Regions from separate parts of the Mesorhizobium sp. CO1-1-7 genome, predicted to be linked through region 1. Evidence: predicted binding sites of a transcription regulator. Region 1 holds the regulator's gene; each other region holds the start of a gene.
The links. The regulator PhoB, encoded in region 1, activates phosphate uptake and scavenging genes when phosphate is short. The targets are predictions, from matches to a motif close to TGTCATNNANCTGTCAT.
Positions count from the first base shown of each region.

Region 2: LB516_RS25960 (esterase-like activity of phytase family protein) is a predicted target of PhoB. The motif match lies at 2,734-2,750, and genes of this name have one in related genera.
Region 3: LB516_RS04770 (RNA degradosome polyphosphate kinase) is a predicted target of PhoB. The motif match lies at 5,987-6,003, and genes of this name have one in related genera.

Region 1 covers NZ_JAIUHA010000008.1:248,347-258,282, forward strand. The annotation lists gene LB516_RS19445 (sugar ABC transporter permease) at 1-1,171, opposite strand, end outside; gene xylF (D-xylose ABC transporter substrate-binding protein) at 1,408-2,448, opposite strand; gene LB516_RS19455 (ROK family protein) at 2,714-3,949, shown strand; gene phoB (phosphate regulon transcriptional regulator PhoB) at 3,952-4,641, opposite strand; gene phoU (phosphate signaling complex protein PhoU) at 4,661-5,368, opposite strand; gene pstB (phosphate ABC transporter ATP-binding protein PstB) at 5,394-6,197, opposite strand; gene pstA (phosphate ABC transporter permease PstA) at 6,194-7,045, opposite strand; gene pstC (phosphate ABC transporter permease subunit PstC) at 7,049-8,032, opposite strand; gene pstS (phosphate ABC transporter substrate-binding protein PstS) at 8,099-9,154, opposite strand; gene LB516_RS19490 (PAS domain-containing protein) at 9,685-9,936, opposite strand, start outside.
Region 2 covers NZ_JAIUHA010000013.1:89,950-99,885, reverse strand. The annotation lists gene LB516_RS25965 (MATE family efflux transporter) at 1-797, opposite strand, end outside; partial or broken gene LB516_RS29190 (L,D-transpeptidase) at 896-975, shown strand; gene LB516_RS25960 (esterase-like activity of phytase family protein) at 1,151-2,620, opposite strand; gene LB516_RS25955 (glycine cleavage T C-terminal barrel domain-containing protein) at 2,886-3,119, shown strand; gene LB516_RS25950 (trimethylamine methyltransferase family protein) at 3,133-4,686, shown strand; gene LB516_RS25945 (hypothetical protein) at 4,810-5,124, shown strand; gene LB516_RS25940 (ATP-dependent helicase) at 5,156-7,924, opposite strand; gene LB516_RS25935 (glucose/quinate/shikimate family membrane-bound PQQ-dependent dehydrogenase) at 8,182-9,936, shown strand, end outside.
Region 3 covers NZ_JAIUHA010000002.1:267,592-277,527, forward strand. The annotation lists gene LB516_RS04755 (IS1182 family transposase) at 150-1,520, opposite strand; gene LB516_RS04760 (DoxX family protein) at 1,772-2,194, shown strand; gene ppx (exopolyphosphatase) at 2,195-3,730, opposite strand; gene LB516_RS04770 (RNA degradosome polyphosphate kinase) at 3,730-5,922, opposite strand; gene LB516_RS04775 (zinc-finger domain-containing protein) at 6,090-6,335, shown strand; gene LB516_RS04780 (FAD-dependent monooxygenase) at 6,346-7,584, shown strand; gene LB516_RS04785 (TIGR02117 family protein) at 7,603-8,268, opposite strand; gene LB516_RS04790 (amino acid ABC transporter ATP-binding protein) at 8,387-9,136, opposite strand; gene LB516_RS04795 (amino acid ABC transporter permease) at 9,216-9,936, opposite strand, start outside.

The DNA of each region.
Region 1 (9,936 bases):
CGCCGATGACGGCCGCGGCAATGACCAGCAGCTCATCCAATGTTCCCAGCACATTGGTGGACGAGTTCTGCCGGGCCGACGAAATGGCGGCGGCGATCGTGGCCAGCACGCCCATGATCATGAACACCTTCATGGTGATCCAGCGCGTGTTGATGCCGGCGAGATTGGCCGCTTCCGGATTGCCGCCGATAGCAAAGACATAACGGCCGAAACGGGTGCGGTTGGTGATGAAGGTCATGACCAGACCGACGGCGACCGCCATCAGCACCGGTATGGCGATGCCGTGGGCGATGAACAGCCCGCCCTCCGGCACGGTGATGTTGTTGGCGGCCGCGTACCGGTTCACGATCCCGATCGGCCATGGATAGGAGTTGGCTAGCCAGACCGCGCCCATGATGACGGCGCAGGTGACGACGCCGAGCAGCGTCTCGGCCCAGATCGGCCGCAGGGGGAAGCGGAAGCGCTTGCGCTGGACCCGCCCGTTGAACAGCGCGAACACGACGGCCAGGCAGGCGACGATGCCGACGACCCAGCTCCAGGTGGCGCCGATCGATCCGGCCGGTCCGCCGCCCATAAGCTGGAACGTGGCGTCGAGCGGTGCCACCGTCTGGCCTGACGTGACCCACCAGGCGGCGCCGCGCCAGACCAGCAGGCCACCCAGCGTGACGATGAAGGCCGGCACTTCGAGATAGGCGATGACGAAGCCCTGGAAGGCGCCGATCAAAAGCCCGAGCGCCAGACCGATGACCAGTGCCAGGACCCAGATCCATGGGTTGCCGAGCTCAAGTCCTACGAACCGAACCAGGAAATGTACCTGCGCAAAGCCCATGACCATGCCGATCAAGCCCTCGGCGGAACCGACGGACAGGTCGATGTTGCGCATGACGATGACCAGCACCATGCCGCAGGCCATGATGGCGACCGCGGACGTCTGCACCGACAGGTTCCACAGATTGCGTGGCGTGAGGAACGTGCGGCTGTCGAAATCGAGCGGATTGACGCCAAGACGCAGGCTCGAAATCATATGCAGCGCGACCCAGATCAGCAGCAGCGCGCCGATCATGCCGAGCATGCGGGTATCGATCTCGGTCGCCTTCAGGAAACGCGCGACCGCGCCGAGTTCCGACGCACGCGCCGTATCGGCCTGCGAGGTTGAGGTCGTGTCGGTCATGATGTCCTCCCAGCGGCTTGCCGTCTGACGCGGAGCCGGACCAGAGCCCAGAAGTTAGCCGCCAGCGGCGGAAACACAAATCTTGTCGGGAAAACGCCGCGGCTTGGAAGCAATTCCAGGAAAAGTGCGTAAGGGTTTTTGTCCGGAATTGCGAAGACAAGAAAATTGGAACGGCCAGTGTTCAGAACACTGACCGTTCCACGCCGCGGCGTTTCCGACTTTTCAGGCGATCAAGCTCAGTTGCAGGCCGCGACGCTGCCCGCGGCAACGCCCGTGCAGACTTCGTCCTTCTTGATCCAGCCGGCGTCGATGACGAGGTTGAGATTGTCCTTGGTGATGGCCACCGGGGTCAGGAACAGCGACTTGACGGTGTTGCCGCCAGGCGTCGTGAAGTCCTTCACGCCGGCGATGTCGGTCATCTTCTTGCCGTCGGCGAGTTGCGAGGCGATCTCGGCGGCGTTCTTGCCGAGTTCGCGCGCGTCCTTCCACACCGACACGGTCTGGGTGCCGAGCGCGATGCGGTTGAGCGCGGCGTGGTCGCCGTCCTGGCCGGAGACCGGCACGGTGCCGGCGAGCCCCTGCGCCGTCAGCGCCGCGACGACGCCGCCGGCGGTGCCGTCATTGGCGGCGACCACGGCGTCCACCTTGTTGTCGTTGGCGGTGAGGAACTGTTCCATGTTCTTCTGGGCGTTGGCGGGCAGCCAGCCGTCCGTATAGGCTTCGCCGACATTCTTGATCTTGCCGCTGTCTATGGCCGTCTTCAGCAATTCCATCGAGCCCGAGAACAGGAAGTCGGCATTCGGATCGGCGCCGGAGCCCTTGATGAAGACGTAATTGCCCTCAGGCTTCACCTTGAACACTTCGCGGGCCTGCATGCGGCCAACTTCCTTGTTGTCGAAGGTCAGGTAGAAGACGTCCTTGTTCTCGATCAGGCGGTCATAGCCGACGACCGGAATGCCCTCGTCGAGCGCCTTCTGTACCGCCGGGCCGATGGCCGACGCGTCCTGCGCCAGGATGATCAGCGAATTGGCACCCTGCGAAATCAGGCTCTCGACATCGGTCAGCTGCTTGCCGGGATTGGACTGCGCATCGGCGGAAATGTACTTGTCGCCCGCGGCCTCGATCGCCTTCTTCATGGCCGCCTCGTCGGTCTTCCAGCGCTCCTCCTGGAAGTTGGACCACGACACGCCGATGACCTTGTCCTTTGCCTGCGCGACCGACGCCAGCGTCAGCGACATGGCGACACCCGCCAGAATGGCGACTGTGAATCTCTTCATGATATCCTCCCTGCGCCCGCGTGTGGCGCGACCAAACTGGCCCTAAGGCCGGCACAAAGGCCCTAATTTTTTCGAGCCTCGAAAAAACACTGGTCCATCGCCGGAACACTGTCAACATCGATTCTGACGGATTTTGAGGTGCCGGAAGCCTTTTTTCGAGCCCCGCAATAAATAAATGACAGCCCCAGCCGCTTCTGCCAGTATTCGACCCGTGCCGGAGGTGTTCGAGGGGGCGTCAAGAACCGCGGCGACGGGGAGGGAAATCATGTCGGTCGGAATCCGCCACGACGATCTGCGCCGGCGCAACCGCGCAATGGTGATTGGAGCCGTGCGCCGGGGTGGCCAGCCCTCGCGCACTGAGATCGCCGCCACCACCGCCCTGAGCCACTCGACCATATCGGCGATATCAGCCGACCTGATCGGCGAAGGTATCCTGAGCGAAGGCAAGCCGAACGAGGCCGGCTCACTGAAACGCGGCCGGCCGCAGGTGGGCCTTTGTCTCAACCCCGAGGCCGCGGCGGTCATGACCGTGGTGCTGTCGCTGAATTTCCTCTCCGTCGCCGTCATCGACTACGCCGGCCAGGTGATATCGGAGGAGCAGCGCCGGCTGGACACGCTGACCATGTCGCGCGAGGCGCTGATCGGCGAATGCGTGGCCATCGTCCGGCGCCGCCTCGAGGATCCCGACCTCGATGTCGCCAGCATTGCCCGCATCGCGCTGGCGATCCAGGGCATCACCGACACCGAGGCGCGCGCCATGCTGTGGTCGCCGATCACGCCGCAGACGGACATTGCCTTCGCCGATATACTCGAAGCCGAATTCGGCATCCCCGCCACCATGGAGAACGACTGCAACATGATGGCTGTGGCGCTGCGCTGGCGCGACCCCGAGCGCTACCGCGACGACTTCATCGCCATCCTGCTCTCGCACGGCATCGGCATGGGCCTAGTGCTGAAGGGCGAGCTGTTCACCGGCACCCATTCCTCAGGCGGCGAGTTCGGCCACATGATCCATCGCCCCGGCGGCGCGCTCTGCCGCTGCGGGCGGCGCGGCTGCGTCGAGGCCTATGCCGGCAACTATGCCATCTGGCGTAATGCAGGACAGATGGGTGAGGACGCCAAACCGGTCGACGTCAGCGACGCCGACATGCGCGCATTGGCGGCCACGGCGCGCGAAAGAGACGGACCGGAGCGCGAGGCCTATCGCAAGGCCGGCGAGGCGCTGGGCTATGGCCTTGGCAGCTTGTTCGCGCTGATCGATCCGGCGCCGGTTGCGATGGTCGGCGTCAGCGCCGCCGCCTTCGATCTGATCGAGCCGGCCTTGCGTGAGGCCATCGCCCAGACCGCCGGCGGCCAGCATTCGACGTCGATTTCCTTCGATACAGAGCCGAACGAATTGCCGCTGATCCGCGAGGGCTGCGCCATGCGCGCGCTCACCTTCGTCGACCAGGAGATCTTCGCGCCGGGCGTGCAGGTGAGATCCGGCAAGAACGTGGCCTGATCTCAATCCTCGCGGATTGCGTAGCCCGCGCCACGGATGGTGCGTATCACATCGGGCATGCGGCCATTGTTGACCGCCTTGCGCAGGCGGCCGACATGCACATCCACGGTGCGCTCGTCGATGTAGATCGTCTCGCCCCAGACATTGTCGAGCAACTGGCTGCGCGAGAACACGCGGCCGGGATGGCGCATCATGAATTCGAGCAGCCGGAACTCGGTCGGTCCGAGCCGGATCTCGCTCTTCTTGCGATAGACCCGGTGCGATTCGCGGTCGAGCACGATGTCACCGACCTTGAGCACGCTGGACAGCACTTCCGGCTTGGCGCGGCGCAGCAGCGCCTTGACCCGGGCCATGAATTCCGGCGTCGAGAACGGCTTGACCAGATAGTCGTCGGCGCCGGTCGAGAGGCCGCGCACGCGGTCGCTCTCCTCGCCGCGCGCCGTCAGCATGATGATCGGCAATCGCTCCGTCTCGGGCCGCATGCGCAGGCGCCGACAGAGTTCGATGCCGGAAACCGCCGGCACCATCCAGTCGAGCACCAGGAGGTCGGGCACGTTTTCCTGGAGGCGTATCTCGGCTTCGTCGCCGCGTGTCACCACCTCGACCTGGTAACCCTCGGACTCCAGGTTGTAGCGGAGGAGCACGCCCAGCGGCTCCTCGTCCTCCACCACCATGATGCGTGGCGCGATCATCGATCGATCATCCCTGCCGTCAAGCCGCCGGCACCGACATCGCCGTCTCGTCCTGCTTCGGACGGTTGGCGGGCAGTTGCGTGCCGGTCAGCACATAATACGCATTCTCGGCGATGTTGGTCACATGGTCGCCGATGCGTTCGAGATTCTTGGCGGAGAACAAAAGATGCGTGCAAGCCGTGATGTTGCGGGGATCCTCCATCATGTAGGTCAGGAGTTCGCGGAAGACCGAAGTGTATTTGACGTCGATGCGTTCGTCGTCATTCCTGAGCTTGGCGAGGGCGGCGGCATCGCCGGCCGCATATTCCTCGACGACGCCCTGCACCTGGATCAGCACCAGCTGCGCCATGGAGTCGATGGAATGCGACAGGTCGCGCGGCGTGGCGGTGAGGCCGACCGAGCCGACGCGCTTGGCGATGTTCTTGGCAAGGTCGCCGATGCGTTCGAGATCGCCCGCCATGCGGATCGAGCCGACGACATGACGCAGATCGTCGGCCATCGGCTGGCGCTTGGCGATCAGGGTGATGGCGCGATCATCGAGTTCGCGCTGGCGCGCGTCCATGATGGCGTCGTCGGAGACCACGCGCTGTGCCAGCGCGTTGTCGGAATTCAGCAGCGCCTTGGTGGCGCCGCCGACCATCGTGCCGGCGAGATCGCCCATGTCGCTGATCAGCCTGCTGATCTGTCCGAGATCCTCGTCGAAGGCTGCGACTGTGTGTTCGGCCATGATCCTGGTCCTCGTATGCGTGAGATCAGCCGAAGCGGCCGGTGATGTAGTCCTGCGTGCGCTTCTCGCGAGGCGACGTGAAGATTTTCTCGGTTTTGTCGAATTCGACCAGCTCGCCCAGATACATGAAAGCCGTCTGCTTCGACACGCGCGCGGCCTGCTGCATGTTGTGGGTGACGATGACGATCGTGTAGTCGGCCTGCAACTCGTCGATCAATTCCTCGATCTTGGCGGTCGACAATGGGTCGAGCGCCGAGGCCGGTTCGTCGAGCAGGATGACCTCCGGCTTGACCGCCACGGTGCGGGCGATGCAAAGCCGCTGCTGCTGGCCGCCCGACAGGCTGAGGCCGCTGGCATTGAGCTTGTCCTTGACCTCGTTCCACAGCGCGGCGCGTTTCAACGCCTGCTCGACACGGCCGTCCATCTCGGCCTTGCCGATCTTCTCATAGAGCCGGACGCCGAACGCGATATTCTCATAGATCGACATCGGGAACGGCGTCGGCTTCTGGAACACCATGCCGATCTTGGTGCGCAACAGGTTGAGGTCCTGCGAGCGGTCGAGAACGTTCTGGCCGTCGAGCAGCACCTGACCCTCGGCGGTCTGCTTGGGGTAGAGCTCGTAGATGCGGTTGAAGACGCGCAGCAGCGTCGACTTTCCGCAACCCGACGGTCCGATGAAGGCCGTCACGCTGCGCTCGGGCAGCGACAAGGTGATGTCTTTCAGCGCCTTCGACTGGCCGTAGTAGAAATTGAGGTTCTTGACCTCGATCTTCGCCTTGGCGGCTGCCTCTGTCGCAATCGTCATGTCTGGAGACAACATCTGGCTCATTTGTCCTCTCTGCGTCCGGTCAGGCTGCGCGCAAAGATGCTGAGCGCGAGAACCGTCAATGTGATTATGAGTGCGCCGGTCCACGCCAGTTGCTGCCACTCCTCGTAAGGGCTGAGAGCGAACTGGAAGATGGTCACCGGCAGGCTGGCCATCGGCGCATTGAGATTGCTCGACCAGAACTGGTTGTTGAGCGCTGTGAAGAGTAGCGGCGCCGTCTCGCCGGAAATGCGGGCAATGGCCAGCAATATGCCGGTGACGATGCCGGACATCGCCGCGCGGTAGGCCACCGAACGAATCACCACCCAGCGCGGCGCGCCAATCGCCGTGCCGGCCTCGCGCAAAGCGTTCGGCACAAGGTTGAGCATGTCCTCGGTGGTACGCACCACGACGGGAATGACCAGGATGGCCAGTGCCACGGCACCGGCGATGGCCGAGAAATGCCCCATCGGCCGCACCATCAATTCGTAGACGAACAGGCCGATGATGATTGAGGGCGCCGACAGCAGGATGTCGTTGATAAAGCGCACCACGGTGGTGAGCTTCGAAAAGCGGCCATATTCGGCCATGTAGGTGCCGGCCAGCACGCCGATCGGCGTGCCGACGACGATGCCGATAATGGTCATCACGATGCTGCCGTAGATGGCGTTGAGCAGGCCACCGGCATCACCGGGCGGCGGGGTCATTTCCGTGAACACTGAGAGCGAAACGCCCGACAGGCCCTTATAGAGCAGCGCGCCGAGGATCAGTGCCAGCCAGGCAAGGCCGATGCCGGCGGCGATGACGCAGAGCGTCATCATCACACCGTTCTTGCGCTTGCGGCTCTGGTGAAGCGATGCGGCTGTCGACATCGGTCAGACTCCGGTACGGGCATCGATGCGCATCAGCATGTAGCGGGCGATGGCAAGGATGAGGAAGGTGATGACGAACAGGATCAGACCGAGCGCCACCAACGAGGAGGTGTAGAGATCGCCGACGGCTTCGGTGAATTCGTTGGCGATGGTTGCCGAGATCGTCGTTGCCGGCGCGAACAGCGAGGCGCTGATCCGGTGGGCGTTGCCGATGACGAAGGTGACCGCCATGGTTTCACCGAGTGCACGGCCGAGCGCAAGCATGACGCCGCCCATGATGCCGATGCGGGTGTAGGGGATGACGACGCGGCGTGTCACTTCCCAGGTCGTGCAGCCAATGCCGTAGGCGGACTCCTTCAGCACCGGCGGCACCGTGTCGAACACATCCTTGGTGATCGAGGTGATGAAGGGCAGCACCATGATGGCGAGAATCAGCGACGAGGTCAGCAGGCCGATGCCGTAGGGCGGACCGGCAAACAGGCTGCTAAGGCCGGGAATGCCATGGAACACGCTGATGATGAATGGTTGCACTGTCGTCTGCAGGAACGGTGCCAGCACGAAAAGGCCCCAGATGCCGTAGATGATCGAGGGGATCCCGGCCAGCAGTTCCACGGCCATGCCGATCGGGCGCCGAAGCGGGCGCGGGCAAAGCTCGGTGAGAAAAATGGCGATGCCGATGCCGAGCGGCACGGCGATCAGGATGGCGATGGCCGATGTGATGATGGTGCCATAGATGGGCGCCAAGGCGCCGAATTTCTCGGTGACGGGATTCCAGCTCTCGGTGGTCAGAAAGGAGAAGCCGAAGGTCGACAGGGCCTGCCAGGAACCGGCGAACAATGAGATGGCGACGCCGCCGAGCAGCACCAGCACGAGAATGGCGGCGGCGCGGGTCAGCCCATGGAAGATCGAATCGGTCAACGCGAACCGTCTGACGGTGGCGTCACGTGAACCTCGAACGGCTGGCAAGGCTTCCTGGGCTGCGCTCATGTCAAGCTCGGCTCTTTGTGTTGAATGAAAAGGAGCGCCGCGGGGCGGCGCTCCTCCAGAAAGATATTACTCGCCGGCGTAGACAGGCTTGCCGCCGGCCTGGATGTCGGCCTTCCACGAAGCCTTGATCAGGTCGACGACGCTGTCGGGGATCGACACGTAGTCGAGCGCCTTGGCGGTTTCCTTGCCGTCCTTGTAGGCCCAGGCAAAGAACTTGAGCGCTTCGCCGGTGGCCGCGGCATCGTCCGGGGTCTTGTGGATCAGCACCCAGGTCGAGGCAGCGATCGGCCAGGTGGCGTCGCCGGGCTCGTTGGTGATGATGACGTTGAAGTTCTTGGCGCCCTTGAAGTCGGCGTTCGAAGCAGCCGCGCCGAAGGATTCGAGCGACGGCTCGACGACCTTGCCAGCGGCGTTCAGCATCTTGGAGTAGGAGAGATTGTTCTGCTTGGCATAGGCATATTCGACGTAGCCGATGCCGCCGTCGGTCTGCTTGACGGTGTTGGCAACGCCTTCGCTGCCCTTGGCGCCGACGCCGGTCGGCCATTCGACGGCCGTATCCGAGCCGACCTTGTCCTTCCAGTCGGGCGAGAGCTTCACGAGGTAGTCAGTGAAGTTGAAGGTCGTGCCCGAGCCGTCCGAACGATGAACGACGGCGATAGCGGTCGACGGCAGCTTAAGGTCCGGGTTCAGGGCCTTGATCGCGGCATCGTCCCATGTGGTGATCGCGCCGAGATAGATCTGGGCCAGCGTCTTGCCGTCGAGGACGAGTTCGCCCGGCTTGATGCCCGTGAGGTTGACGATCGGCACGATGCCGCCCATCACCATCGGGAACTGCACGAGGCCGTTCTTTTCCAGATCGGCGTCGGACATCGGCTTGTCGGTGGCGCCGAAGGTCACGGTCTTGGCGATGACCTGCTTGATGCCGCCGCCCGAGCCGATCGACTGATAGTTGAGGCCGATGCCGGTATCCTTCTTGTAGGTGTCGGCCCATTTGGCGAACACCGGATAGATGAAGGTCGAGCCGGCGCCGGAAAGGTCAGCTGCCATTGCTGCGGAAAGGGTGAGGGTGGACGCCGCAGCCATTGCAATCGCAACGGCCGCCGAGCGGATGAAATGTCTCATGTGGCCTGCTCCTGTTCGGAAGATGGTCTCTCGGCGCCACTTCTTGCCGGCGCCCGCTGAGGCCAATAGCCTTCGATTATAACAGTCGCATGACAGTTTCATGTCAGCCCGGTAACGCGTTGCCGGTAACGCGAAAGACGCTGATCTCGGGCGCTCGCGGCGCGGTCCGAGTTTGCCGCCGGAATCAGGGGCTTGAGCCGTTCGACGGCTGGAATCACCCCGGACTCGACCAGGCTTTTCCCAAATGAAGAAAATCCGGACGGGAGCGCGTTGCTCGCAGCCAGAGCGTGTCATGGCCGGGCCATCGCCAAAAACAGGTCCGTTGGGGTAGAGTGACACTGTTTCTTGCAGGCGGTCGCTGCTCCCGCCCGTAACTGAGAAGAGCGGAATTCGATTTCGCTATTGTTCCGGCTGGACACGGCCTTTGATATGGCGCGATCGCACCATAGTCATTGCACGCAGCGGTAGCAGCGAATCTCCGCTGATTCCTTGTTGCCTCCCCGGATCCTGCAATTCAGGCGACGCGGGCTCTATCCCGCGTTGCGGTGGACCTGACGGCCGGCGCCGACCCAGCGCTCGACCTTCTCGAGCAGGGCCCTGGGGCTGATCGGCTTGGGCAGATAGTCGTCCATGCCTGCCTCCAGGCAGCGCTCGCGGTCGCCCTTGAGCGCATGCGCGGTGACGCCGACGATCGGCACATGCGTGCCGGTCTCCTGCTCCAGCAGGCGGATCGCGGCCGTCGCTTCGAGACCGCTCATCTCCGGCATCGAGACGTCCATCAG
Region 2 (9,936 bases), on a different contig from region 1:
ATGACGATCATCTGCAGGCCCATCGGCACGCCCTTGAAGACGACGATGCGCAGCAGCGCCGCATCCGGGCGCAGCAGGACGAGATTGGCGCCGGCCAGCCGCAACGGATGCTTGCGCACGTAGAGCACGACGAGGATGGCGACGACGCTCACGGTCTGGCCGATCAGGGTCGAGGTGGCGGAACCGGCGATGCCGAGTTCAGGAAACGGGCCGATGCCGCGGATGAGCAGGGGATTGAGCACGATGTCGAGCACGACCGCCAATGCCATGAAGATGAAGGGGGTGCGTGAATCGCCCGCACCGCGCAGCACGGTCATGACGAAGGACAGAAGGTTCATCATCGGCACGGCGACGAAGATGATGCGCAGGTAGGAGCGTGCGAGCGGCAAGGCGTCGGCCGGCGTGCCGAGCGCGCCCAGGATGGCATCGACCCAGATCCAGCCGCAGACCGCGAACACCACCGAGACGAGGAAGAAGAAGGTGGCGCTGGTGCCGACGATGCGGCGCGCCTCGGGCAGGTCGCGGGCGCCGACCGACTGCGCCACCAGGATTGTGGCCGCCATGCCGATGCCGAACACCGTGCCGAGGATCAGGAACAGAACGAGGTTGGCGTTGGACGTCGCGGTCAGCGCCGACTCGCCGAGGAAGCGGCCCACCCAGACGGCGTTGACCGAGCCGTTCAGTGATTGCAGCACGTTGGAGCCGAGCACCGGCAGGGCGAAGAGCAGCAGCGTGCGCGGGATCGGGCCGCTGGTCAGGTCGCCGGTACGCCGGCGTGCGGGCATTTTTTCGTCCATGGCGGCGAACCTGGCAAATGTGACTCTGGCCCGCGACGATACCGCAGGCCGGACCGAGATGCACCCTGCGCCGAGGCGCAGTGACCGTCGATCGGCCGGGCTCGCCGGAATGGAATTCGATCGGCAAGAACGCGTCGTCCGGCTGCGTGCGCTTATGAACCAGGACATCATCGACCTCCCGCTCAGGTCTTCGTGCGGCCCAACCTGTCGGCAGCCGGCAAGATCATGGCCGTGTCGAGCAGGACGGCCGAGCCGATCGATGCCGGCGTGCCGAAGGACGCGGAATTCCTGAAGTAGGGCTTCGCGACCTGCTCAAGCGGACGCGCCAGGCGCGCCCGCTTGAGCAGTGGTCGTTACTTCTTGCCGAGACCTGGCAGCGTGACCTGATAGACCAGGAACATGGTGTCGACATCGGCGCCGTCGTCGGCCTTGTAAGGCGCGCCGACCTGGAAGCCGTCCTGGGCGAGGAAGTCATTGTCGTTGCCGACGAACAGGAAATAGTCGTCGGGCAGCTTGGGATCGAGGACGCTGACCAACGACATCGCTTCCCACTTCTCCGAAAGCTCGTTGTGGTCCTTCGCGCCGCCATTGTGCAGGCCGAAGTGGCCAAGCGCGGTGGCGTCGTTGATGTCTATGAACGGCGTCAGCTTGGCCGGCGTCACCGAGGGATCAAGCACGCCCTTGGGCGCGACCGGCTTGTCGGCCGCATCGAAGGCGCCGCCCGCGATGTCGGTCGCGCCGGAGACGTCGACGATGTTGATCTGGCGGTAGAGCGAAGCGTCACCCTTCTTCAGGCCCTGGCCGTTGCCGCTGTCGCGCGCCAGCATCAGGAAGGACGTGGCCGAAAGCGCCACGATCTCGCTCTGCGCGGCGATTTTGGTCTTGCCCTTGGCATCCTTGAACACCGGCAGCGGCACGACATATTCATGCGCGAGCTTCAGATGGGCGAGGTCGGAGGCATCATAGACCAGCGCCCGCGTGTTCTGCCGTGTCGAGGGTGAATCGCCGCCATCCTGCCTCGGAGCCGACTGCAGCACAGCGATCAGGAACTTGCCGTCCGGCGTGATCCCCATGCCTTCGAGGCCCTGATTGTTCTGGCGCCCGGTTTCGGGATCCTTCGGATCAGGGTCGGCGGCGCCCGGCCCGGGATTGTCGGAGGAGAAGTTCGGCGCTCCCTTGCGCATCGGCACGAGGGCCGCAGGCGGCTGGGTCGCCGACATCAGGCGGCCTTGCGCGGAGAACCTGTAGATGTTGGGGCCGTACTCGTCGGAGATGAACATCGAGCCGTCCGGCAGCCGTACGATGGCTTCATTGTCGAGCGCGAGCTTGCCATTGGTGGCGACGGGCAGCATCGGCATGTCGCCGGCCGCGGCGCGTACGTCCGACAGCGGATCGAGGCCGGTGGCATCGGCGCCCTTGTCGTCTGTGAGAAGCATGGTGTCGGCAAGCGTCGCCTTGACGCCCGTCTGCTCCTGGCCGGCGGCGGGAGCAGCGCCCGGCGCGACAGGCGTGAACTCGATGGCGATGGTGTTGAGGCGCGGCCGGTAGTCGGTGGTGCCGGCGACATTGTAGCCACGGTCGGGCAGTAGCCAGAGCGATCCCTTGTAGGTGCCGGCATCATGCGTCCAGCCCGAAATGTCGATCGCCATGCCCGAGCCCGAGCCGAAGGTCTCGCCGAACTTGTCGCGCTGGTCGGCCGGGATGCGGCCGACGCCGACGAGGCCCTTGTTGATGTAGGCCACGCCATCGGCAAGCGCCGGGGTGAGGGCGGTGAACAAGGCCAGCGCGACGCCGAGCGAGGCGGTTCGGTGCAGGTGTTTCATGGACAATCCTCTTTGTGACGAAGCACGCCGGAGCGGCCGAAGGAAAAATGAAAAAGAGGTGCCGCATCGATGATGCCGCGCGTGCCTCCCCGAAAGCGATCTAAGGCGTCAACATGATGCTTGCGTGACAGAGGGCGACACGGGTCAGCCGGTATCTCCATGTGCTGATAAAAAACGCTGGAGAGCGGGAATTGGTGACCTCCCATGGAGCGTCCCTGGCATAATAGGCACTTATGTCTAGTACGGATATGATGCCGGCTTCGAACTGACCGGGAGGGATGAAGCCGCACTGTCGCGCCGTGGTCATCGGGGCGGCGTTGTCGGCGCCTCGGACGGATTTGGCTACACGATCGGCAAGAGCGTCGCGCTGGCGTTGGTGGACGACGGTTTCGCTGGGGAGGGGATGGCGCTTTGCGTGCACATTGTCGGCGTCGAACGGACGGCGCGGGTCATCGCGGCCTCGCCCTACGGTCCCCAGGGCAGGGCGATGCGGCAATGAGGAGGAGTTTCTGATGGTCGATGACGCTGCACGGGATACCAGGCGCGAACGCCGGCGCGGACGCATGGGCGAGGCAGGCAGCGAATCGAGCCGCAAGCCCAATTACCGGTCGCTGAAGAATCCATTCCTGCCGCAGCCGATCTTTTCCGACGACCAGGTGGCGTCGATCCACGACACGGCGCTGCGCGTGCTGGAAGAATTGGGCATCAAGGTGCTGCTGCCCGAGGCGCGCGAGGTGCTCGCCCGCGCCGGCGCCCTGGTCGACCCCGACACCGATATGGTGCGCATCGGTCGCGACATGGTGGCGGCAGCCTTAGCCTCGGCGCCGCGATCGATCCACGCTTATGCCGGAGCGCGCGATCGCGACCTGTCGCTCGAACTGGGCTCGATGACATTCCTGGCGGGCTCCGGCGCGCCCAATGTCACCGATCTCGAGCGCGGCCGGCGGCCCGGGACGCTGGTCGCCTTCGAGGAGTTGATCAAGCTGGTGCAGCATTTCGACGTCTTGCACATGCTGGGGCCGTGCATCGAACCGCAGGACATCGACAATCGTTTCCGCCACTATGCCGTCAACCGGGCGCAGCTGACTCTGTCGGACAAATTTCCGTTCGTGTTCGCGCGTGGCACGCCGCAGGTCGATGACAGTTTCGAGATGATCAGGCTGGCGCGCGGGCTGTCCGAGGACGAGTTCCGCTCGGGCGCGCATTGCTACACCGTCATCAACACCAACTCGCCGCGCCAGCTCGACATTCCGATGGCGCAAGGCATCATCGATTTCGCCAAGGCGGGCCAGGTCCTGATCATCACGCCGTTCTGCCTGGCCGGTGCGATGGCGCCGATCACCGTGGCCGGCGCGCTGACCTTGCAGCATGCCGAAGCGCTGGCCGGGCTGACGCTGGCGCAGATCGTGCGGCCGGGCGCGCCGGTGGTCTATGGTTCCTTCTCCTCCAATGTTGACATGAAATCGGGCGCACCGGCTTTCGGCACGCCGGAGCACGTCAAAGCCACGCTGGGCGCAGGCCAGCTGGCGCGCTTCACCGGTCTGCCCTGGCGCTCGGGCGGCGGCAGCGCGGCCAACATTTCAGACGCGCAGGCCGCGCACGAGACGCAGTTCGCGCTGTGGGGCTCGGTGCTGGCGGGCGCCACCGTCTGCATCCACGCGGCCGGCTGGCTGGAAGGGGGCTTGAGCGTTTCCCTGGAAAAGCTGGTCACCGACATCGAGGCGCTGCAGACGGTCGCGGAACTTTGTGCGGCGACCCCCGGCGACGACGACGCAATAGGCTTCGAGGCGATCGCCGAAGTGCAGCCGGGCGGCCACTTCTTCTCGGCCGGCCACACCATGGCGCGCTATCGCACCGCCTTCTACGAGCCGCTGGTGGCCGACTGGTCGAATTTCGGCAACTGGACGCAAAGCGGCTCGAAGACCGCGACCGAACGCGCCACCGGCATCTGGAAGCGCACCCTTGCCGATTTTGAGCCGCCGGCCGCGGCGGCCGCCACGTCAGGCGTGCTCGACGCGTTCATCGCGCGGCGCACGGAAGAGGGCGGCGCTGCGCCAGTGTCGTGAGATAGTTCGCGGATCCATCATCCCGAATTGTGGCCGTGATCCCGGAACCCGCGGCGCGTCCCGCGCATTCATGGATGCGGGCCAATGCCTGGCTCCATCCGTGAGCCGTTGAGGGAGGACGACATGGGTTTCGACCAGTACCACGAACCGCCGGAAGAATTGTCGCAGGAAGTGCGGACCTTTGCCCGCATGATCACCTCGCTGATCGAGGAGGCGGAAGCGATCAGCTGGTACGAACAGCGCATGTCGGTCGAGAAGAACCCGCAGGCCAAGGCGATCATGAAGAACGCGCAGAGCGAGGAGTTCAAGCATTTCGGCATGGACCTCGAATTCCTGCTGCGCCAGAAGACGGATTGGCGCGTGGAACTGAAGGAAATCCTGTTTACGACGGGGGATATCGTGAAGGCCGGGGAGAAGGGCGAGAAGAAGGTGGATTGAGGCCGGACGTCAGCCTTCGAGGCTGGCAGCCTCACACTGGCAGCACAAACCCGTCCAGTACGCGCTTCTGGCCGGCCTTGTCGAAGTCGATGGTCAGCTTGTTGCCCTCGATGGCTGAAATGTTGCCGTTGCCGAATTTCTGGTGGAAGACGCGGTCGCCGACGCTAAAGGTGGACGGCGTGTCGGAGACGGACTTGGCGACCAGTTCACCGTCGATGGTGCGGCCCTTGACGCTGGTGCGGCCGGCGCCGTAGCCGGAGTCTGTTTCACCATAGCCGATGCGTTCGACCTGATGGCCCGAACGCGTGCCCCAGTTGCGGTCGGTCGCCTCGGTGCGGTTGGCCTGCGCACGCTGCCAACCCGGCGTCGAATAGGTGTTGGAGAAGGCGCCGGATTTTTCCCCGCCCGAAGTGCCGCCGATATTGTCGAAGCGCGAGGCGCCATAGGGGTTCTGTCTTCCTGCCCCCTGGCCGCCGCCGCGGCCGGATGCGAACGAGCCGCCGCCATAGGGATTGCCGTAGCCGCCATAGGAGTTGCCGGCTTCGGCGACCTCGACATGGGCTTCCGGCAGTTCCTCGAGAAAGCGCGACGGGATGGTCGATTGCCAGAGCCCGTGGATCAGGCGGTTGGAGACGAACCAGATATGCAGGTTCTTCTTGGCCCGCGTCAGCCCGACATAGGCGAGCCGCCGCTCTTCCTCGAGCCCGGAGCGGCCGCCTTCGTCGAGTGCGCGCTGATGGGGAAAGAGGCCTTCTTCCCAGCCGGGCAGGAAGACGGTCTCGAATTCGAGGCCCTTGGCCGAATGCAGCGTCATGATGGAGACGGCATCGAGCCCGGCATTCTGCTCGGCATCCATGACCAGCGCGACATGTTCGAGGAAGGAGCGCAGCGATTCGTACTCCTCCATCGAACGGATCAGTTCCTTCAGGTTCTCAAGCCGCCCGGGGGCTTCCGCCGAGCGGTCGTTCTTCCACATGTCGGTGTAGCCGCTCTCCTCGAGAATGGTCTCGGCGAGTTCGGTGTGCGGCGTGGTTTCCAGCGCCTTTTGCCAGCGTTCGAAATTGGCCGCGACCTCGCGCAGCGCGGCGCGCGGTTTCGGCTTCAGCTCGTCGCTTTCCGCCAGTGTACCCGCCGCCTCCAGCATCGGGATGCGCAAGGCGCGCGCGGTGTCGTGGATCTGGCGGATGGTCGCTTCGCCCAAGCCGCGCTTGGGCACATTGACGATGCGCTCGAAGGCGAGGTCGTCGGTGCTGTTGGCGACGACGCGGAAGAAGGCCAGCGCGTCGCGGATTTCCATGCGCTCGTAAAAACGCGGACCGCCGATGACGCGGTAGTTAAGGCCGAGCGTGATGAAGCGGTCCTCGAAGGCGCGCATCTGGAAGGACGCGCGGACCAGGATCGCCATGTCGTTCAAATTGTGCTTCTGGCGCTGGTAGGCCTCGATGGTCTCGCCGATGGCGCGGGCTTCCTCCTCCGAATCCCAGGCGGCGTGGACGTTGACCTTGCCGTCCTCCGGATCGTTGCGGTCGGTGAACAGCGTCTTGCCGAAACGGCCCTCATTGTAGGCGATGAGATGGGAGGCGGCCCCCAGTATGTGCGCGGTCGAGCGGTAGTTGCGCTCCAGCCGGATGATGGTGGCGCCCGGAAAATCCTTGTCGAAGCGCAGGATGTTGTCGACCTCGGCGCCGCGCCAGCCGTAGATCGACTGGTCGTCATCGCCGACGCAGCAGATATTGACTTTGTTTTCGCTCACGGGCTGTTCCGCGCCTGCCGGCGCGGGCCCTCCGCGGGGGCCTCGCAACGGCTCGGACGCCCGGTCGGGCTTGCGGCCTTCGGCCGAAACTGCTGATTCGTCCTCTGGAGTTGCGGGTCTATAGCTACCCGCTTCCGTTCTATCCGAAACACCGGAAAAACTTGGAACGCGCCCACCCGGAGAAACACTTCGCGCTGGTTGTGATCCGCTCGGCCTCTGCGCCAAGAGCCGCAGCCACATGTATTGGGCGGTGTTGGTGTCCTGGTACTCGTCGACGAGGATGTATTTGAACCGCCGGTGATAGTCCTTCAGCACATCGGGATTGGCGCGGAAGATGCGGATCGGGTGGCAGAGCAGATCGCCGAAATCGCAGGCGTTCAGCGTCTGCAGCCGCTCCTGATAGGCCTTGTAGAGCTCGCGGCCCTTGCCGTTGGCGAAGCTGCGCGCATCGCCCTCGGCGATATCGGCCGGACCCTGGCCCTTGTTCTTCCAGCCGTCGATCATCTGGGCGAACTGTTTCGCGGGCCAGCGTTTGTCGTCCAGGCCCTCGGCCTGGATCAGCTGCTTGATCAAGCGCACGACGTCGTCGGTGTCGAGGATGGTGAAGCCGGACCTCAGGCCGGCAAGCTCGGCGTGGCGGCGCAGCAGCTTCACGCCGATCGAGTGGAAGGTGCCGAGCCACGGCATGCCCTCGACATTGCCTTCGCCGATCAGGATGCCGATGCGCTGTTTCATCTCGCGCGCGGCCTTGTTGGTGAAGGTGACGGCCAGGATCTGCGAGGGGAAGGCCCTGCCGGTGGCAAGGATGTGGGCGATGCGGGTGGTCAGCACGCGCGTCTTGCCCGTGCCGGCGCCGGCCAGCACCAGAACCGGGCCTTCGGTGGTCTCCACGGCCAGCCGCTGCTCGGGATTCAAGCCCCTGAGATAGTCGGGCGCATTGTTTTGGCCGCCGCGGGCAGCCATGGCGCGCGCGGCAATGCCCGACGGGGCCGTGGGCCGCGCATTGGGTTCGTCGAAAAAGGGCATGTCTTCGGAAAAGCCGGACATCTCCCCCGAATGTAGTGATTCGGGAGGGAAAGACCAGAACTGTCTACGTTTTGTTCCGGTAAAGTGCCCGATACGGCGGCTTCACCGATATGGGAACCGCCGTTGTGGAACAATCCCAGGCGGAACGAGGTTGCTGCCCGCGGGTCCGCGACCTACGCTTGACAGGCGCCGCCGTCGGGAGAAAGTTGCACGGGAAACGCGCAATGCCGGGTTGCCCTAGCCCGCCCCACGCGCGCAACAGTCGAAGGAGTATCATCTTGGCTGTCACCATCACCTCCCTCATTCTCTTCCTCATAGGCCTGGCGCTTGGCGCCGGCGGCATCTGGTTGGCTTCGCTGGGCGGCAGTTGGTACTACATCATCGTCGGTCTCGCCTTCCTGGTCGCCGCCTGGCTGCTCTACCGGCGCCGTTCCACGGCGCTCTGGCTCTACGCGGCGATCGTGCTCGGCACGCTGGCCTGGGCGGTCTGGGAAACCGGCTTCGACTGGTGGGAGCTCGGCCCGCGCGGCGGCATCATCGTGCTGGTGGCGTTGTGGCTGCTGACGCCGTGGGCGCGGCGCGGCCTTGCCGGTCCGGACGGGCGAGCCCCTTTGATCCTTGCCGTGCTGGCATCGCTGGCGGTGGCCGGCTATTCGATGACCACGGACCCGAAGGACATCGGCGGCGCCCTCGACACCGACAAGGTGATCCCCAACGCCAATCTCGGCGGCGATGTGCCTGCGGGCGAATGGCACTATTACGGGCGCACGCAGTTCGGCCAGCGCTATTCGCCGCTCGACCAGATCACGCCGGAAAACGTCGCCAACCTGAAGCCGGCCTGGACCTATCGCACCGGCGACGTCAAAGGCCCCGACGATGTCGGCGAGACCACTTATCAGGTGACACCGCTCAAAGTGGGCGACACGCTCTATATCTGCACGCCGCACAACTTCGCCATCGCCGTCGATGCGGCGACCGGCAAGGAGAAGTGGCGCTACGATCCCAAGATCAAGCTCGACAAGGACCGCCAGCACCAGACCTGCCGGGGCGTTTCCTATTATGCCGATGCGGCGGGCGCCGCCGGCCAGCCCTGCGCGGCGCGCGTCTACCTGCCGACCTCGGATGCGCGGCTGATCGCGCTCGATGCCGCCAACGGGCAGGTTTGCCCGGCCTTCGCCGAGGGCGGCACGCTCAATCTGTTGACCGGCATGCCGTATCCGAAGTCGGGCTATTACTACTCGACCTCGGCGCCGCTGATTGCCGGCGGCAAGATCATCGTCGGCGGGGCGGTCAATGACAATTATTCGACGCAGGAGCCGTCCGGCGTCATCCGCGCCTATGATGCGAGCAGCGGCAAATTGCTGTGGAACTGGGATTCCGGCAATCCGGACCAGACGACGCCGTTGCCGGCCGGCCAGACCTACACCGCCAACTCGCCCAACATGTGGTCGACGCCGAGCGCCGACGAGAAGCTCGGCCTGCTCTACGTGCCGCTCGGCAACCAGACGCCGGACCAGCTCGGCATGGGCCGCAGCGCCAATGTCGAGAAATTCTCCTCCTCGATCACCGCGCTGGACCTCAACACCGGGCAGTTGAAATGGGTGCGCCAGACCGTGCACCATGACCTCTGGGACATGGACGTGCCGGCGCAGCCGAGCCTGATCGACATCACCAAGGCCGACGGCTCCGTGGTGCCCGCGCTGGTCGGGCCGACCAAGCAAGGGGACCTCTATGTGCTCGACCGGCGCACCGGCGAGCCGGTGATTGCGGTCAAGGAAGTGCCGGCGCCCGGCGGCGCCATCGAGGGCGACCACACATCGCCGACGCAGCCGGCGTCCGACCTTTCCTTCAACCCGCCGCCGCTGACCGAGCACGATATGTGGGGCATCACCATGTTCGACCAGCTGGCGTGCCGCATCGCGCTTCACAAATTGCGCTATGAAGGCCGCTACACGCCGCCTTCGCTGCAGGGATCGCTGGTTTATCCCGGCAATTTCGGCACGTTCAACTGGGGCGGCGTGGCGGTCGATCCG
Region 3 (9,936 bases), on a different contig from region 1:
CGCGGAATTTTTCCGCGCCGCTCAGATCGCTGACAAACCCCGTCTATTTTAGGCGGGGTTTTGTTTTATGCGACTGAACGTGTTTGCGATTTCGCGGTCAGGACGATTTGACATGAGGTTGCAGGAGGCAGCGCAATGGTTTGCGGGCCTCAGGCGAGGCCTGGCTTTGGCTTTGGCCACAGGCAAAGGGCGATTTTCTTGATGTTCTGAGCCGCGGCTGCGATCAGGCACTGGCAGGCGACGCGAACGTGACTTCGGAAACGGGCGTAGCGGTGGCCATGCAGTTGCTTGGCGTCCGCGAAGGAGCGCTCGACGGTCTCCTTGCGGCGGCGGTAGATAAGCTTGCCCCAGCTGGTAAGGCGATTGGCGTCGATGCGCTCTCGCGCATCTTGCCAGACATGACGGGTGATGGTGCGTGTCGCGGCGGCGTTGGTCGTGCAGGAAGCCAGCAGCGGGCAGGCCTGACAGATGGCCGGGTCGCTCCTGTATTGGCGGTAGCCATTGCGATCGGTGGTGGCGTAGCTGAGAAGCTGGCCTTGCGGGCAGCGATAGCCATCCAGGTCCGGCTCATAGGCGAAGGCTGTCTTCCTCATCATGCCGGGCTTTGGCGGTGTTGGATTGCGATAGCCGGTGACGCCGAGGATGTCGCGGTCCTCCAAACCCTTGGCGATGCCAGCGGTTGCATATCCCGCATCGAGCCCAACCGCCCCCACCTGGAAGCCAAAGCGTTGGCGCTGCCGGTCGAGGCGGCCCAAATAGACGATCGAGTCATGCACGTTGGCCGGCGTGGCATAGGTGTCGGTGATGATGGCATGGGCGGCATCCACCGTGCGGTGGTCGAGATAGAAGAAACCCTTCGGCTTGCCGTCGCGTACCATGTAGCCACTGTCGGGATCGGTACGCGAGACCTTGGTCTGCTTCTCGGCAGGCTGGCGCTCCTTGTTCTTCAGCGGCTTCTTGCCGTGCTGGGCGCGGTCTTCCTCGATTGCGGCATCCAGCGCCTCCCAGTAGTCGGCGCGCGACTTGGCCACCACCGCGAGGTCGAAGCGGTTCTTGTTGGCGTTGGCCTTGAGATGCGTACTGTCCGTGTAGAGCACCGTGCCGTCGACAAGCCCATGCCGGATCGCCTGCTCGACGATCCGGTCGAAGATACCCTGCGCGATGGTCTCGTCCTGATACCGCCGGCGCCGGTTCTGCGACAGCGTCGAGGCGTCGAACACCTTGTCCGTCAGCTTCAGCCGCAAGAACCAGCGATAGGCGACGTTGACCTCGATCTCGCGCACCAACTGGCGTTCCGAGCGAACCCCGAACAGGTAGCCCACGAACAGCGCCTTGAACATCAAGGTCGGATCCAAAGGCGGCCGGCCATTGTCGGCACAGTACAGCGGCGCGGTCAGATCGTGGATGAAGGAAAAGTCGATCGCGCGGTCGATCTTGCGCAACAGATGATCAGCAGGAACAAGCTGATCCAACGTTACCATCTCGAGCGCGGTCTGTTCGGGGGCGGGTCGCTTCAACATGACCCAGAGAATCAAAAACCCCCGGCAATTGCCAGGGGTTTGTCAGCAGTCTGAGCGGCGCGGAATTTTTCCGCGCCGCTTTTTCGTTGTGTGCTTACAGGCCTGTAGCACGTCGCGGCGAATAGGATTCGCCCGACCTGCTGTAAGCTTCTGGTTTTATGAATGTCGTTGTCCCGGACCAAGGACACTCCCGGGCGACATGCATTAGACTGCAATGGTCGCCGGCGACCGTGCCGGCAAGGGAGGGAGCCATGGGTCGCAGTGCATTGCTTCTGGTTTCGCGGCTGCTGTTTGCCGTGCTGTTCGTGCCGTCCGGCTTCCAGGCGCTCGCCAACATCGCCGGCACCACCAGCTATTTCGCCGGCCTCGGCCTGCCGCTGCCGGCGCTCGCCGCCTGGGGCACCGGCCTTTTCGAGCTGATCGCGGGACTGCTGATCCTCGTTGGTTTGCAGACGCGGATCGTGGCACTGCTGCTGGCCGGCTTCTGCATCGCGGCCGGCTATATCGGCCACTATGGCCAAGGCGCCGAGGATGCGGCGCTCGCCTTCCTGCACCAGCAGATGCTGATGAAGGATATCGCGGTATCGGGTGGTTTCCTGGCGCTTGCCATGGCCGGCCCCGGCGCATGGTCGGCCGATGGGCGCGGCTTCGGCATAGGCGCCGACGCGACTTGACTACTTCGCCGACACGCTCTGCCCGCCCTCGACCGCCAGCACCAGGCGGCGGTTGGTGATGCGCGCCAGTTGCGCCAGCCGGCCGGCCGGGCGCTCGCCGTATAGGTCGGAGAGCGAGGCCGGCAGCACCAGCGCCAGCGCGCCGTTGGGGCGGCTTTCCCATTTCAGCCTCGGCATGATGCCAGGCATCGCGGCCGTCAGCAGATAGACGACGCGCATCATCGCTGCCAGTACGCGGGCGCGCTCCAGCAGGCGCGGCGGCGCCAACGCCCTGATTTCGGGCGCCACCAATTCATTGAAGACGCCATCGTGACGGTAGGCGTTGGTCAGCGCCAGGTAGGCGCGGCCGGGATGATCGACACCGATGAACGAGGCATGCGCGATGATGTTGAGCGACTGCTTGCCGCGATATTCCGGATGAGCGCGCCAGCCGATATCGGCGAGCAGGCAGGCGGCATGGCGATAGCGCGCTTCGTCTTCCGTCTCGTCGATGCCGAACGCCTTGAAAGCCTTGCCGGTCCATTCGACCAGGTCATGCGCGTGATGGACCGAACGCGAGCGCAGAAGCGCAAGCTCCTCGGCGGCCGAGATCAGCGGATCGGCCTTCTGTTCGGCCGCGTCGAGCAGCGAATAGAGGAAACCCTCACGCACGCCTTGTGCCGAAACGACGATCCTGGACGGCTGCATCGCCGTCATGATCTCCTGCAGCACGAGAGCGCCATAGGGCAGCAGCGAACGGCGGTTCTTGGAGACACCCTCGATACCCCTCACCTTTTCGACTTCGCCCCTGGCCACCTGCTTGAGGAAGTTCTGAGCGCTTTCGGCCGATATTTCGTAGTGGTGCATGACGCCGAGCGGGTAGTTGTTCATCTCCATATGCAGCCTGGCGAGGTTTCGCCAGGTGCCGCCAACAGCGTAGAAAGTCCTGCCTTGTCCGCCCTTCAAGAGCTTGGCCCGGGCCAGTTCCTGGCGCGCGATCTTCTGCGCCTGGACGAGCGAGTTCTTCGCCATGTCCTGCAGGCGCAGGCCGCCGAGCGGCAGCGTGATGCCGTCGCCGATCGCCTCGCCATCAATGTCTATAAGCTCCAGGCTGCCGCCGCCAAGGTCGCCGGCAATCCCGTTGGCCGGGTGGAAGCCTGAGATGACGCCGAGCGCGGAATAATGCGCTTCCTGGCGGCCGGAGAGCACACGGATTTCGGTCTTGAGCACATCCTCGGCACGATGGATGAAATCGGGACCGTTGATCGCCTCGCGGGCGGCGGCGGTTGCCAGCACGTACATGTGTTCGGCGCCAGCCTGGTCGGAGAGCGCGCGGAAACGGCGAAACTCCTCCATCGAGCGCGCCACCCCCTCGGGGTCCAGCTTCCCCGTCGACACGATGCCGCGGCCGAGGCCGGCCAGCATCTTTTCGTTGAACAGCATGGTCGGCGAGCGCGCCAGCCCCTCATAGACGACGAGACGGATCGAATTGGAGCCGATGTCGATGATGGACAGCGGTCGGCGGTCCTGCAGCCGGCCCTGGGAATTGGACAGCATCAGGTGGCGGCGTTCTTCTTGCGGCGCTTGAACTGCGCGATTCGCTTGGGCGCATGCGATTTCAGCGCGTCACCCCGTCCCGACAGGCTCGGATTGGTCATGAAATATTCCTGCGCGTTGAACGGTTCCTCACCCTCCTCCAGCACCACGCGCCGGGAGGTTCCATCTGCCAATACGTCGAAACTTTGCTGATTGTCCATGATGTTGCCCAGCATGATCTGGCCCAGAATCTGTTCATGCACAGTTGGATTGGTGATCGGCACCATGGTCTCGACGCGGCGGTCGAGATTGCGCGGCATGAGGTCGGCCGAGGAGATGTAGACAATCGCCTCGTCCGAGGGAAGGCCATGACCGTTGCCGAAGCAATAGATTCGGCTGTGCTCCAGGAAACGGCCGACGATCGACTTGACCCTGATGTTCTCCGACAGGCCCGGCACCTGCGGCCGCAGGCAGCAGATGCCGCGCACGACGAGGTCGATCTCCACTCCGGCGCGGCTGGCATCGTAGAGCGCGTCGATGATGATGGGATCGACGAGCGCGTTCATCTTCATCCAGATACGCGCCGGCCGTCCCTCCAACGCATGGGTGACCTCGTCCGAAATGTGCTGAAGGATGCGGTTCCTCAGCGTGAACGGCGAGATCGCCAGCCGCATCTCGGCGGTCGGCTCGGCATAGCCGGTGATGAAATTGAACAATTGGGCGACGTCGCGGGCGATCGTCGGATCGGTGGTGAAGAAGGACAGGTCGGTATAGATGCGCGCGGTGACCGGGTGGTAGTTGCCGGTGCCGAGATGGACGTAATTGCGCAGCTTGCCGTCCTCGCGCCGCACCACCAGCGACATCTTGGCGTGGGTCTTGAGTTCCAGGAACCCGAACACGACCTGCACGCCGGCGCGTTCGAGATCGCGCGCCCAGCGAATGTTGGCCTCCTCGTCGAAACGCGCCTTGAGCTCGACCAGCGCCGTTACCGACTTGCCGGCTTCGGCCGCGTCGACCAGAGCACGCACGATCGGGCTGTCGTTGGAGGTGCGATAGAGCGTCTGCTTGATCGCCACCACTTCGGGGTCGGCCATCGCCTGGCGCAGGAACTGCACCACCACGTCGAACGACTCATAGGGGTGATGGACGACGATGTCTTTCTCGCGAATGGCGGCGAAACAGTCGCCGCCATGCTCGCGGATGCGCTCGGGAAAACGTGGGTTGTAGGGGATGAATTTGAGGTCGTCGCGCGGAACGGAGACGATCTCGGAGATCTGGCTGAGCGCCAGCGGCCCGGTGAGCACGCTGATGCGGCTCGACGAGACGCCAAGCTCGCCGGCGACGAAATCGCGCAATTCCCCAGGCATCAGCTTGTCGAATTCGATGCGGATGACGGAGCCGCGGCGGCGGCGCTTCAGCGCCGTTTCGAACAGGCGCACGAGATCTTCCGATTCCTCTTCGACCTCGATGTCGCTGTCACGAATGATGCGGAACGTGCCGGAGCCCTTGACCTCGTAGCCGGGGAAGAGCTTGCCGATGTAGAGGCCGACCGCCTCCTCCAGCGGAATGAAGCGGACATGGTGCTTGCGGTCCGGCAGGCGGATGAAGCGCTTCAGCGCCACCGGCAGGCGCAAGAGCGCGCTCATCTCCTCGCCATTCTTGCGATGGCGAAGTTGCAGCGCCATCGAGAAGCCGAGATTGGGAATGAACGGGAACGGATGCGCCGGGTCGATCGACAGCGGGGTCAGCACGGGAAACACCTGCTCCTGGAAATGGTCTTCCAGCCAGACCTTCTCGTCCTTTGTCAGCGCGTCGCGGGTGATGGTTTCGATGCCTTCCTTGTTGAGCAGCACCGTGAGGGCCGACAGGCTCTTCTGCTGGTCCTCCTGCAGCCGCTCGACCTCACGCAGCAATTGTTCGAGCTGCTGTTCGGGAGTGCGTCCGTCCGGGCTCTTCAGCACGATCCCCTCGCGCACCTGGCCGGCAAGACCGGCGACGCGCACCATGAAGAACTCGTCGAGATTGGCGGCCGAGATCGACAGGAAGCGGACGCGCTCCAGCAGCGGGTGATGGGTGTTCAGCGATTCCTCGAGAACGCGGCGATTGAACTGCAGCCAGGAGAATTCGCGGTTGACGAAGCGGTCCGGGTTGCCTTCCGGGCTCGCTGCCGCGACATTGTTGAATTCGCTCTGTACCGGCTTCAGTTCGTTCATGATTCCTGCTCTTCCGCGCGCCTCAGCCGGTTAACCGGCTTAACTTATCCTGTGGCAGGCTTTTGCGACAGTTCTCTGACAGGCTTTTGCGACAGTTTGATTTCATCGAACTTGCAAACAGACTTGATATGATCCAGATGCAGAGAGACTGCGTTAAGGAGACGACGATGGCAGGCGGTTCCATTCCCCATTTCCAGAACGATGCGGGCCACCCGGCGATCGACATCGGAGTCAAGGAATTCATGTGCACGGGCGCCAACCCGCCTTTCGACCATCCGCATGTTTTTCTCGACATGGGCGACGACAATGAGAAAGTCTGCCCCTACTGCTCGACCCTCTATCGCTATTCGCCGAAGCTGAAGGCGACCGAAACGCTGCCGGCGGGCTGCCTCTACATCGACCAGGCCGCCTGACCTTCCGATCATGAGCGAGACGCGGTCCCGGCAGGTCATGGTCGCCGGGGCTGGCATCGCCGGGCTGACAGCGGCGATTGCCTTTGCCGAGCGCGGCTACTCCGTGAGGGTGTTCGAACAGGCGCAGCGTCTCGAAGCGGCGGGCGCAGGCATCCAGCTCTCTCCTAACGCGACGCGCATACTTCGCCAGCTTGGCGTGCTCGACATGCTTCTTGCCAATGCCGTCCAGCCGGAAGCCGTGGTGCTGAAGAACGCGGCGAGCCTGCGCCAATTGGCACGCGTGCCGCTTGGCGGAGCCGGCGAGGAACGCTGGAGGGCGCCCTATCTCGTGGCGCACCGGGCGGATCTGCAAGACGCCCTGATGGCGCGCGTTGCGCAACTGCCCGACATCCATCTCACCACCGGCGCGCAGGTCAGCAGCGTGGCCTCCGGTTCATTCGTTATCACCACGACAGACGGGGTCGGCCGCAAGGTCATCGATACCCAAGGATCTCTGCTGGTCGGCGCCGATGGCGTCTGGTCAGCGGTGCGGAGGTTTGCCAGTCCAGGCAGCGGAGCCGGCTTGGCGAACAGCCATTTCTCCGGCGAACTGGCTTGGCGGGCGACGGTGAGCGCAGACAACGAGGCGGGGCGAGCCTTCACCGCGATCGGCTCCCCTGACTGCGTCACCACCTTCCTGCATCCCGGCTTTCATTTGGTCGCCTACCCCGTGAGCAGGGGTAGCGCCTTCAACCTTGCCGCCTTCACCCGGGGCGAGCGCATCGCCGACGGGTGGTCACGCCACGCCGATCCCGCCATCCTTTCAGGCGCCATGCGCCGCTCCGCGCCGGCGCTGGCGCGTTTGGTGGAACTCGCTGGCCCGTGGACCGCCTTTCCTATCCACACGGTCGAACAGCGACGCTGGACCATGCCCGAAGGCATCGCGCTGATCGGCGACGCCGCGCATGCGATGACGCCGTTCGCGGCGCAAGGTGCTGCCATGGCGATCGAGGATGCCGCGACGCTGGCCAGCCTGGTCGCCGACATCCCCGGCGACCTGACGCAAAGCCTCATCATCTGGGAGAACCTGCGGCGGTCGCGCATCGCCAAGGTCATCCGTCGCGGCGCGCTCAACCGGCTTGCTTGGCATGCCCGAGGCCCGGTGGCGTTGGCCCGCAATCTGTTTCTGGCGGCACGACCGGGAGAGAAGCTCGCAGCCGATCTGGACTGGCTTTACGGGTGGGAGCAGCAGCGGATCATCCGTCGCTGAAAGGAGCCCGTGGCAAAGCTAATTATACAGCCGCATCGACAGCCCAAGCGAAACCGGCAGCGGGTTCCACCAGCCGGTGCGCAGGCCGGCAGCGCGCAGTGCCGCCGCCGTCCAGGTGTTGCAACCGATCAGCGCGTTGAAACGGCCATTCGCCTCAAAGAAGCGATCGAAATTGGAGTAGGCGGCATTGTCGATGACGATCGGACCGTTCGGCCCCTCTTGAAAGCTCGCTTCGATGAAATCAAGCAATGCGGCAAAACGGTCTTCGCCCACGTCGAAGCCGGCGACATCGGGGTGCGGCTCGGGAATATTGCCGGCGACGGCGACATGCATCACCGACGCATCGAGCGTCAAAGCCTTGAACGCGGGCAGCGCCTTCAATTGCGACCATGTCGGCGTTTCCAGGTAGAAGGCGCGCCCACCCCAGCCGAAGACGAGGTAGCGCACTTCGGGCGCGTCCGAAGGCAGGCCGGCATCGGCAAGAAAACGAAAGCGCCGGCGCACCTCGTCGTCCACGGGAATGGCGATGTCGGTGTGGATCGGATTTTTCAGCACCAATATGTGCCGGATGCCCTCGCCCGCCGCGGCTGCCGGCCAGAGCGGCCGCGGCACCAGCGTGCCGAGCGACACGGCGAGCACCAGTGCTGCAACCAGAATGGCCAGGAAACGCAGGAGTTTTCTCATCGGTGCGGCTTCGCGATTCCGTCGCGGCTCAATGAAGAAGATCATTTATCGGATCGGCCAGACACTAAAAAGCCCGGCCGTGGCGCGACCGGGCTTTCTCGACTTGGCGTCAGTCCGCTCAGTGCAGGATCTGCGACAGGAACAGCTTCGTGCGTTCGTGGCGGGGATGGTCGAAGAACTCGGCCGGCGTGTTCTGCTCGACGATCTGGCCCTGATCCATGAAGATCACCCGGTTGGCGACTTTCCGTGCAAAGCCCATCTCGTGGGTGACGCACAGCATGGTCATGCCTTCCTCGGCCAGCCCCACCATGGTTTCCAGCACTTCCTTGATCATTTCCGGGTCGAGCGCCGAGGTCGGCTCGTCGAACAGCATGATGCGCGGGTTCATGCACAGCGAGCGGGCGATCGCCACGCGCTGCTGCTGGCCGCCGGAAAGCTGGCCCGGATATTTGTTGGCCTGCTCGGGGATCTTCACGCGCTTGAGGAAATGCATGGCGATTTCCTCGGCCTGCTTCTTCGGCGTCTTGCGCACCCAGATCGGCGCCAGCGTGCAATTCTCGAGGATGGTCAGATGCGGGAACAGGTTGAAGTGCTGGAACACCATGCCGACCTCGCGGCGCACCTCGTCGATCTTTTTCAGATCGTTGGTGAGTTCCTTGCCGTCGACGATGATCTTGCCCTTCTGGTGCTCTTCCAGCCGGTTGATGCAGCGAATCATGGTCGACTTGCCCGACCCGGACGGTCCGCAAATGACGATGCGCTCGCCGCGCATCACCTTCAGATTGATGTCCTTCAGCACATGGAACTCGCCGTACCATTTATGCATGGCGATGATGTCGATGGCGACATCGGTGGTCGAGATATGCATCTTGGCGGCGTTGACCTTGATCTCTTCCGCGCTGACGGCATTTTCGGTGGCCATGGCTGGGGTCCCCTTGTTCTTTTGTTTAGCGTTTGTAGCCGGTGTCGAGCCGGCGTTCCGTGTACATTGAATAGCGCGACATGCCGAAGCAGAACAGCCAGAAGACGAAGGCGGCGAACACAAGACCGGATTTCGCGGTCTGCGCCGTGGCCCAGTTGGCGTCGGAGAAATTCTGCTTGACGATGCCGAGCAGGTCGAACATCGAGATGATGAGGACCAGGCTGGTGTCCTTGAACATGCCGATGAAGGTGTTGACGATACCGGGTATGACCAGCTTCAGCGCCTGCGGCAACACGATCAAGCTCATCTTCTGCCAGTAGCCGAGGCCGAGCGAATCGGCGCCTTCATACTGGCCCTTGGGGATCGCCTGCAGGCCGCCGCGCACCACTTCGGCCATATAGGCCGCCGCAAACAGCGACACGCCGATCAGCGCCCTCAGATATTTGTCGAAAGTGACGCCGGCCGGCAGGAACAGCGGCAGCATGACGCTGACGAAAAACAGGACGGTGATCAGCGGTATGCCGCGCACGGCTTCGATGAAGATAATGCACAGCATCTTGATGATCGGCATCTTCGAGCGCCGCCCGAGCGCCAGCACGGTGCCCAGCGGCAGCGATACGGCGATGCCGACGAAGGACAGACTCAGCGTGATCAGCAGCCCGCCCCAGCGCGAGGTTTCGACATGCGGCAGGCCGAATACGCCGCCGACCAGCAGGAAGAAGGAAACGATCGGCAGCACCAGGAAA